Regions from separate parts of the Paenibacillus sp. FSL H8-0457 genome, predicted to be linked through region 1. Evidence: a T-box and tRNA genes for the amino acid it is inferred to sense, from the RefSeq annotation. Region 1 holds a T-box; the other holds one or more tRNA genes.

Region 1 (4,350 bases):
TTCCCTTGCTTCAGCTTATCCCCTACCGAATCCCCGTTAACGATATGCAGCATGCGTTTTCCTCCCTCATACAGATCGGTGAACACCGATACAAAGTCGGCTACGTGCAGCGTGTTCTTCAGCTTCCGCCGGGCATCAAAAAGTCGCTTCTTCAAAGCCGGCAAAGAAATGTCCAAATATTGCGAGATCTCACGCAGGTTGTAGCCTTGAAAATAATAGAGCTGGACCGCAATCCTCATGCCCGATGGCAAGTCCGCGATCGTGGCATGCAGCTGACCGATCAGCTCTCTCTTTTCCACGACCGACTCCAAGCTTCGCTGATCTCCCATCGGCAATTCTATCTCATGCAGCGGAAACGTCTGCAATTGCTTGCGGCGCAAGTCTCTGTAACACTGCCGTTCCACGATCACTTTGAACCATCCGGGGAAACGCCGGGGATCCTGCAGCTTATGCAGATTCGCAAAGGCCTCTGTAAAGGCCTCCTGCACGGCGTCCTCCGCCAAATGGGAATCCTGCAGCTTATCGTAGGCCACGGCCAGCGCCATGCCGGTAAAATGCCGGACCAAGCTTTCCTGAGCTTCGGCACTGCCCCTCCGGGCTTCCTCAATCCACTGGATCACGCTCACTTCACCTCCCTCTCGGTGTCTCTATCCCTTAAGTGCCGATCTAAATAAAAAAGGTTACCTCTCTTCAGGAAAAATGATCGTCTGCACCGGATGGATGATATATCGAAAATTCTCCATAGCCTTCGCCGGAGCCTCCGAAACACGGTTCCAATGATGGTAGAAACTGAACGGAAATTTGAACAGATGGCCGAAGTCCCAATCGATGACAGCCCCGTCGATACCCGCCCAGTACTCCGGCTGGTGCGGCAGCCAAGCCGATCTTGGAGCCCCAACGAGTGGCAGCCGATCCACCGGAGACACGATTCGGATCGGCTCTGCAGGATCCAGCTGGCTGCTGGCACGGAGCACCTTCACGATTTTGAGCAGACCCGGCAAGCCTCTGTGGAAATAATCATGATGGCCAAGATCGTACAAGATGTTTAAGGCATGCGAGTACGTCAGCATATGCCCCATCAAGTCATGATGGGCTTCTGCGCGGTAGATCACCGAATAAGAGGCCAGCTCGTTTAAAATTAAGGCCGACAGCTGATCGCCGTCCGTTATTTCCGATATCCCGTCAAGTTCATCCAGGGTCAACCGTTTGACCTCGGCAGCAGAATATCCGATCCAGGACCTTCCCGGAATCGTCTTCGTGAAAGAGGCTATTAATTCCGCGATATCGGCTGCTTCATGCCGTAGACCGCCTCCAAGCTCGTGGAGTGCAGCCAGGCTTATTGCGGCATAGATCACATTGTGCCCGACCCAGTGCAGCCCATCAATCGTATCGTCAAGGGCCGCAAGAATCCTTGATTCGGCACTTTTCACACTCAAGCTTTCCCCTGTCACCGTTCCCGACTGCAAATACTTGGCGATCATCCTTTGGTTCTCCGCCGTAACGGCCTCCTCGACCTTCCCGGGCAAATGGTTTGCCTTTACAAAAAAATAACCCGCGATCGCGGCCGCTCCGTAATGAGCCTGCCAAATATCCCCTGTTAGCATTCTGCACTGTGACAGTATGGATAATCCGTCCCCAAGAATCGCTCTGTCCTTATCGCTCATCCTGACCCCCCGATCCCTCTTGACATTCACCTAACATCTGTGTGATGATACTCATCAAATCATCTTGTTCTCTATTCACATTCGAACAGAGCTGCACAGATGAATTTAAGAACAACATACCACACGGCTATGAGAAGAAATAGTAGCTTATCTCTTGAGGTCCAAGCGAACCGGCGATTGGTGCGAGGCCCGGTACTCCGGAATAAGTGAATGGATCTTCTCGCTTCAACCCGAACCTCCGATCTCTGCCGGAGCAGTAGGCCTTGACGGCTCTCCACCGTTACTTTGGGAGATATGGCAGGGAAAATGGTGCGTTTCCCCATTTCCGCGTCATGCTAAAGAGCGACCGTACAGTCGAATTTGGGTGGTACCGCGAAAGTTACACTTCGTCCCATAGAGGGATGAGGTGTTTTTGTGTTGTTCGCAAACAAATTAGGAGGTGGTTATTATGCAACGATTATTGTCAGGCATCAAGCCGAGCGGAGATTTGAATATTGGCGGATATGGAGGTGCCCTCCGTCAATATGTGAAGCTGCAGCATGAGTATGAGTCCTATTTCTTCGTGCCGGATCTGCATGCGATCACGGTCTATCAGGATCCCATGGAGCTGCACCAGCGCACGCGCGACATTGCCGCGCTGTACATTGCGTCGGGCATTGACCCCGAGAAAGCGACGATCTTTCTGCAATCGCAGGTCCCCGCGCATGTAGAGCTCGGGTGGTTGCTGGAGACGCAGGCGCATTTTGGTGAATTAAAACGCATGACCCAATTCAAGGAGAAATCGGACGGAAAGGATACCGTAAGCTCCGCGTTGTTTACGTATCCGGTCCTGATGGCTGCCGATGTGCTGCTCTACCAGGCAACGCACGTGCCTGTCGGCGACGACCAGAAGCAGCATCTGGAGCTGACCCGCGATGTGGCCGAGCGCTTCAACAACCGGTATGGCCGCACGTTTGCGGTGCCTGAGCCGATCATTCAGGATATTGGCTCCCGCGTCATGGGGCTTGACGATCCGTCCAAGAAGATGAGCAAAAGCAACCCGAATAAGAACAGCTGCGTCCACATGATGGATACGCCGGAGGATATCCGCAAGAAGTTCTCCAGGGCCGTTACCGACTCCGATGGCCAGGTCCGGCATGACTGGGAGCAGAAGCCGGCGGTCAGCAATCTGATCGAGATTTATTCCGTATTCTCCGAGGAAGCCATCTCCGTCATCGAGAAACGGTATGAAGGCCAAGGATACGGTACGTTCAAGAAGGAATTAGCCGAAGTGGTCATCGAGAAACTTCAACCGATCCAGGAGAGGTTCCATGAAATCGTGAATTCCTCCGAGCTTGATCGCATTTTGATGGACGGAGCGCAGCGGGCTTCCGAAACCGCAGTCCCGACACTGCTTGCCGCCAAGAAAGCGATGGGATTGGTCACGTTCTGAAAGAACCGAGAGGGCGTCCCCTTAATTACTGATCCTTATCGGGAATCAGAACAAGGGACGCCCTGCTTATTTTTGTCGGCTGGCCTTTTTATGTTGTACATAAGCGTCTACACCGCTTTAGTCTGTCCTGCCTCACTATAACCCATGGTTCTTCTGATTCCCGACTTGTTTATTGAGATGCCTGCCATGTCGCTGTCGCCCCTTGACATCATCTCCCTATTGTAACCGTAATTGGAACGCTCGGTATCGACCACCAGGTCATATGAGACCGATGATATCCGTGTAATACTTCAAGAACACATTGTGGATGAGCACTCCCCCGACTGACAGGATCGGACCAGGAAGAGCCAGACGCCATTTCTCCCCTAGAGTCAGTCCGGTAGCAGTGAAGCGAAAGGCTTGCCGCAAGGCACTTCGCGCTTTACCTAACATTTACCATCCCCCGATCGTTCAACGTTTCAACCAGATCCTGTATCTTGAACTCATTGTAAACCATGGAGTAACTCCAGATGAAATAGCTTTGTTCATTTTTTCCAATAGATTTTTCGCCGGAATAACGGGTTTTAGACTAATGAAAAAAAAGGAGCCTTGCTGTTCAAGCAAGCCCCTGATCGCTTATAGCCGGTCATCCTATGTGCAGTACAAGGAGACCCTGCCATTAAATTTAAATATAGCTCTGCGTATCTCTATTTCTTGCGAACTTGTAGGTTGCAATCAGCGATAAGGCCAAGGCAAAAGCCAGCAGAATCGCCACGTTCAGAATCACGTCGGTCAGGCCGCTTCCCTGCTGAAGCTTGCCGAACGTATCGAGCAGCCAATACTGCGGCAGGAAATCGGCGATTCGCTGAATCGCTTCGGGCATCACGGAGAGCGGGAATACACACCCCGCCAGCAGCGATGTCGGCATGATCACCATCGTCTGGATTCCGTTAGCCATCATGGTGCTGTCCGAGAACGCGACAATGACCTGCGATAAACTAACCGCGACCAGAGCGAACAGCGACAGAATCAGAAACATCTGCCATAATGGAATGCCTGGCTCGATATGAAAGAACCGGGTCATGACGAACAAGGTGGCCGCAATCTGGATCATCATCAGAACGATGTTCACGATGGCATTCGAGAAGACGTAACTGCGGGCCGTAATAGGCGACGATAAGAGTCTATAGTACGTGCGGTTCTCGCGATCCCGGATCGTCAATGCCGATAGATTCACGGCGGAGAATAACATGAACACAACCAAGTAACCGATCG
Region 2 (4,350 bases), 720 kb from region 1:
TACTCCCATGTTATTTATCTCCCTTCTCATAGTTCGAAAGTTTTTTCTTCAATTCTTCGATTTCTTTTTGCATGGCTTTTCTTTCAATATCCTTCATCATCGCATCCAGATCGGAATCGGTGGACGCGTTCGTTCTTGTGCCGTTGGGACGGTCATATTTGGGACCAAAGCTTCCATGCTCATTAGGATTAGGGTAGCCTTGATGACGTCCATAAGCGTCATTGTAGCTGTTGTAGCCTGGCCCCGGGCCCGGATGGTCGTTGTAACGGTATCCGCCGCCATGTCTTCCTTGCGGTCCGTACGGATCGTGATAATACGGCTCTTTAGGAACGACGAGGGTTGCAATCAGATAGATCAACAGCGTTGTACCGCCTGTGAAAAAGATACTGACTACAAATATGATTCTAAGTAGGGTAGATTCGACTCCGAAATGATCGGATATACCGCCGATCAACCCTGTGAACATCTTGTCTCGGGTGGAACGGTACAATCTTGTCATGGTTACTCCTTTCCGCTGTTATTCAGCTTTTGCTTCAAGCGGGCAAGTTCCTTTTCCAATACCGTGGAGACGGATTCTCCAGCCTGATCCATGTATTCCTGCCCCATGCGGCGTAAATCGCGAAGGCTTCTGGCTTCCAGTTCCCAGTCGCTGATACGGTCCTCGAGGCGATTGAACATCTTCGGTACATCATGACCCCCGCCATAGGATCCCGTACGTTCATTCATTTTTTGCTGAAGACGAAGGGTTTCCACTCGGGCAACATAATACTGGCGTTTGCTGTAGACCGTCTGATATTCCATCCGCAGCTCACCGAGCTGCTCCTCGATTTCTTTCAACGACTCCAGGCTTGAGGATAACAGGCCTTGATACTGTTCAATCTTTTCCTCATAAATCAGCTTCTCCTGCAATGCCAGCTTGGCAAGATGCTCTTCGCCGGCCTTCAAGGCAAGCAGTGCCTGCTCTTCGCGTTTAAATCGCATGGTTTCCGCTTGATCCACCTGCTGTTTCAGCTGTCTGGAATGTACTTGGCATTGCTGCTGCAGCTTCTCGGCCTCAGCAATGTCCTGTCTGGTTGAATGTAGGAACTGGTCAATCAATCGAACCGGATCCTGGCTCTGCTCGAGCTTTTCATTCAATGTTGCTACGGTTATGTCTCTTATCCGCCGGAAAACACTCATATCGGCTTAGCCCTCCTCATCTATCATGATCTGATCTGTTGTTTATGCAGGTTATATAATGTAGTGGTTCCTTATCAATAACGGGGTCTTCCATTCTTCAATCGGGACACTCCGTAGATGATTAAGATGACACCAAGGATCGGACCGATCAGCCAAGACAGTTTACCCATCAACCAGATGATCCCGATACCGAGAATGATCCATCCCATCAAGGTATTGCCTCTTCGAATTCCGTAATATCCCAAAGCAACCATCAGTATCGGAATTAGAAGACTGAACAACCATCCAAGCAGAGGACCGAATACTCCCAGAAGAACCAAGATCCCTAAACCAATCAACAGGATACTCATTCCATTGCCTTTTGAATTCCTCATTTATACACCGCCTTTCTGTTGTTTGATCGTTGTTTCATTTGTTCAACCTTATGACTCTATTCTAGGTAATTTCGAGTTTGACTAAAACGGCCTGTGGACGGTTTTTGGACCTAGACCTAAGGCGGGGCTTCCTATAGACCTACGTCCAACCCCTGCACTGGTCTGCAGTTTTTGCGTTACATCCGTGAACGAACACACTCCTGTTACCGTATCACTTATTGAAGGAACATCGATCTACAGGAGAACGACTTCAGCAGCTGCGATTGGGAGTGGACTTGTCGTGTGGATGCATCGATGGAGAGACAACAAAAAAAGGAATGCAGACGTTGATCGTCTACATTCCTTTTGATTGATGCCGGTGAAGGGACTCGAACCCCCACGGTTTCCCTCACGATTTTGAGTCGCGCGCGTCTGCCAATTCCGCCACACCGGCTTACACAATGGCGTGCCCTAAGAGATTCGAACTCCTGACCTTTTGATTCGTAGTCAAACGCTCTATCCAGCTGAGCTAAGGGCACATATGTTTGTTATGGAGGCGCCACCCAGATTCGAACTGGGGATAAAGCTTTTGCAGAGCTGTGCCTTACCACTTGGCTATGGCGCCAGAAATAAAAATGGAGCGGACGACGGGAATCGAACCCGCGACCCTCGCCTTGGCAAGGCGATGCTCTACCGCTGAGCCACGTCCGCAAACATAAAATCAATGGCTGGGGATATAGGATTCGAACCTATGCATGACGGAGTCAAAGTCCGTTGCCTTACCGCTTGGCTAATCCCCAATATGATTTTGTAATATGGGGCGATCGAGGGGAATTGAACCCCCGAGTGCCGGAGCCACAATCCGGTGCGTTAACCACTTCGCCACGACCGCCATATTGTACTATAAATTGATTCGATTGGCAGGGGCAGCAGGAATTGAACCCACACTAACGGTTTTGGAGACCGCTGTTCTACCTTTAAACTATGCCCCTAAAAACTGGTGGAGGATGATGGATTCGAACCACCGAACTCGAAGAGAGCAGATTTACAGTCTGCCGTGTTTAGCCACTTCACTAATCCTCCAGAATGGTGCCGGCGAGAGGACTTGAACCCCCAACCTACTGATTACAAGTCAGTTGCTCTACCAATTGAGCTACACCGGCGTATAAAATTATAAAAGGTACATGGTGGCTCGGGACGGAATCGAACCGCCGACACGAGGATTTTCAGTCCTCTGCTCTACCGACTGAGCTACCGAGCCATAGAGCTCATTTCGGACTTTGACGAATCCCATATCGGATACGCATCTCATCCCAAAGTCATCTATGAAACTTGTAAAAATGGCGGAACTGACGGGATTCGAACCCGCGATCTCCTGCGTGACAGGCAGGCATGTTAGGCCTCTACACCACAGTTCCACGAGGCACTATCGCTATTGCGATATAAATTGGTTGCGGGGGCAGGATTTGAACCTACGACCTTCGGGTTATGAGCCCGACGAGCTACCGAACTGCTCCACCCCGCGTCATTAAAAGGGTTGCTGCAATGGTGAAAAATCATGGTGGAGGCTGAGGGGATCGAACCCCCGACCCTCTGCTTGTAAGGCAGATGCTCTCCCAGCTGAGCTAAGCCTCCGTAACAAAGCGACTTTTATCATACCAAAATCTGATATAAGAAGCAAGTGTTTTTTAAGAAAGGATTCTCATCCTCTGATGCATTAAAGAAAGTGGTGACCCGTAGGGGATTCGAACCCCTGTTACCTCCGTGAAAGGGAGGTGTCTTAACCCCTTGACCAACGGGCCTTGCTTAAAATAATAGTGGCGGAGAGAGAGGGATTCGAACCCTCGAGACGCTTTTGGCGCCTACACGATTTCCAATCGTGCTCCTTCGGCCAACTCGGACACCTCTCCATAAATGGCTCCCCGAACAGGACTCGAACCTGTGACAACTCGATTAACAGTCGAGTGCTCTACCAACTGAGCTATCAGGGAACAATATTCAATTCAAGTGATTGATCACCTGAAAACTAGATACGAAACGATATTTGCAGCACATTAGACTCCGTAGCATTCACCCGATGTGGTATCGGGGTCCCCAGAAAGTATTCGGCGTTGCTCCAAAGCTTCGCTTCACTTTTTGGGGTATTTTTTGGATAAGCCCTCGACCGATTAGTATTGGTCAGCTCCATGCATTGCTGCACTTCCACCTCCAACCTATCTACCTCGTCGTCTTCAAGGGGTCTTACATACTGGGAAATCTCATCTTGAGGGGGGCTTCACGCTTAGATGCTTTCAGCGCTTATCCCGTCCGTACGTAGCTACCCAGCCATGCTCCTGGCGGAACAACTGGTGCACCAGCGGTACGTCCATCCCGGTCCTCTCGTACTAAGGACAGCTCCTCTCAAATTTCCTACGCCCACGACAGATAGGGACCGAACTGTCTCACGACGTTCTGAACCCAGCTCGCGTACCGCTTTAATGGGCGAACAGCCCAACCCTTGGGACCTACTTCAGCCCCAGGATGCGATGAGCCGACATCGAGGTGCCAAACCTCCCCGTCGATGTGGACTCTTGGGGGAGATAAGCCTGTTATCCCCAGGGTAGCTTTTATCCGTTGAGCGATGGCCCTTCCATGCGGTACCACCGGATCACTAAGCCCGACTTTCGTCCCTGCTCGACTTGTAGGTCTCGCAGTCAAGCTCCCTTATGCCTTTGCACTCTTCGAATGATTTCCAACCATTCTGAGGGAACCTTGGGGCGCCTCCGTTACTCTTTAGGAGGCGACCGCCCCAGTCAAACTGCCCGCCTGACACTGTCCC

What was found. A T-box is a leader RNA that pairs with one kind of tRNA and senses whether it is charged. The one in region 1 lies ahead of trpS (tryptophan--tRNA ligase), so its partner is inferred to be a tRNA-Trp.
Region 2: it has a tRNA-Trp gene. The T-box ahead of trpS (tryptophan--tRNA ligase) is inferred to sense a tRNA for this amino acid. The anticodon was not compared.

Annotation. Positions count from the first base shown of each region.
Region 1 covers NZ_CP150293.1:6,899,586-6,903,935, forward strand. Annotated here, with positions in the region: gene MHI43_RS31120 (sigma-70 family RNA polymerase sigma factor) at 1-620, opposite strand, end outside; gene MHI43_RS31125 (hypothetical protein) at 681-1,664, opposite strand; T-box leader at 1,785-2,061, shown strand; gene trpS (tryptophan--tRNA ligase) at 2,113-3,096, shown strand; gene MHI43_RS31135 (hypothetical protein) at 3,355-3,528, opposite strand; gene MHI43_RS31140 (ABC transporter permease) at 3,761-4,350, opposite strand, start outside.
Region 2 covers NZ_CP150293.1:6,180,423-6,184,772, forward strand. Annotated here, with positions in the region: gene MHI43_RS27820 (PspA/IM30 family protein) at 1-9, opposite strand, end outside; gene MHI43_RS27825 (PspC domain-containing protein) at 11-499, opposite strand; gene MHI43_RS27830 (PspA/IM30 family protein) at 502-1,179, opposite strand; gene MHI43_RS27835 (hypothetical protein) at 1,254-1,553, opposite strand; tRNA gene MHI43_RS27840 (tRNA-Leu) at 1,907-1,986, opposite strand; tRNA gene MHI43_RS27845 (tRNA-Arg) at 1,995-2,071, opposite strand; tRNA gene MHI43_RS27850 (tRNA-Cys) at 2,084-2,157, opposite strand; tRNA gene MHI43_RS27855 (tRNA-Gly) at 2,169-2,243, opposite strand; tRNA gene MHI43_RS27860 (tRNA-Gln) at 2,258-2,332, opposite strand; tRNA gene MHI43_RS27865 (tRNA-His) at 2,349-2,424, opposite strand; tRNA gene MHI43_RS27870 (tRNA-Trp) at 2,451-2,524, opposite strand; tRNA gene MHI43_RS27875 (tRNA-Tyr) at 2,531-2,615, opposite strand; tRNA gene MHI43_RS27880 (tRNA-Thr) at 2,620-2,695, opposite strand; tRNA gene MHI43_RS27885 (tRNA-Phe) at 2,718-2,793, opposite strand; tRNA gene MHI43_RS27890 (tRNA-Asp) at 2,874-2,950, opposite strand; tRNA gene MHI43_RS27895 (tRNA-Met) at 2,981-3,057, opposite strand; tRNA gene MHI43_RS27900 (tRNA-Val) at 3,092-3,167, opposite strand; tRNA gene MHI43_RS27905 (tRNA-Glu) at 3,260-3,334, opposite strand; tRNA gene MHI43_RS27910 (tRNA-Ser) at 3,351-3,442, opposite strand; tRNA gene MHI43_RS27915 (tRNA-Asn) at 3,448-3,523, opposite strand; rRNA gene MHI43_RS27920 (23S ribosomal RNA) at 3,681-4,350, opposite strand, start outside.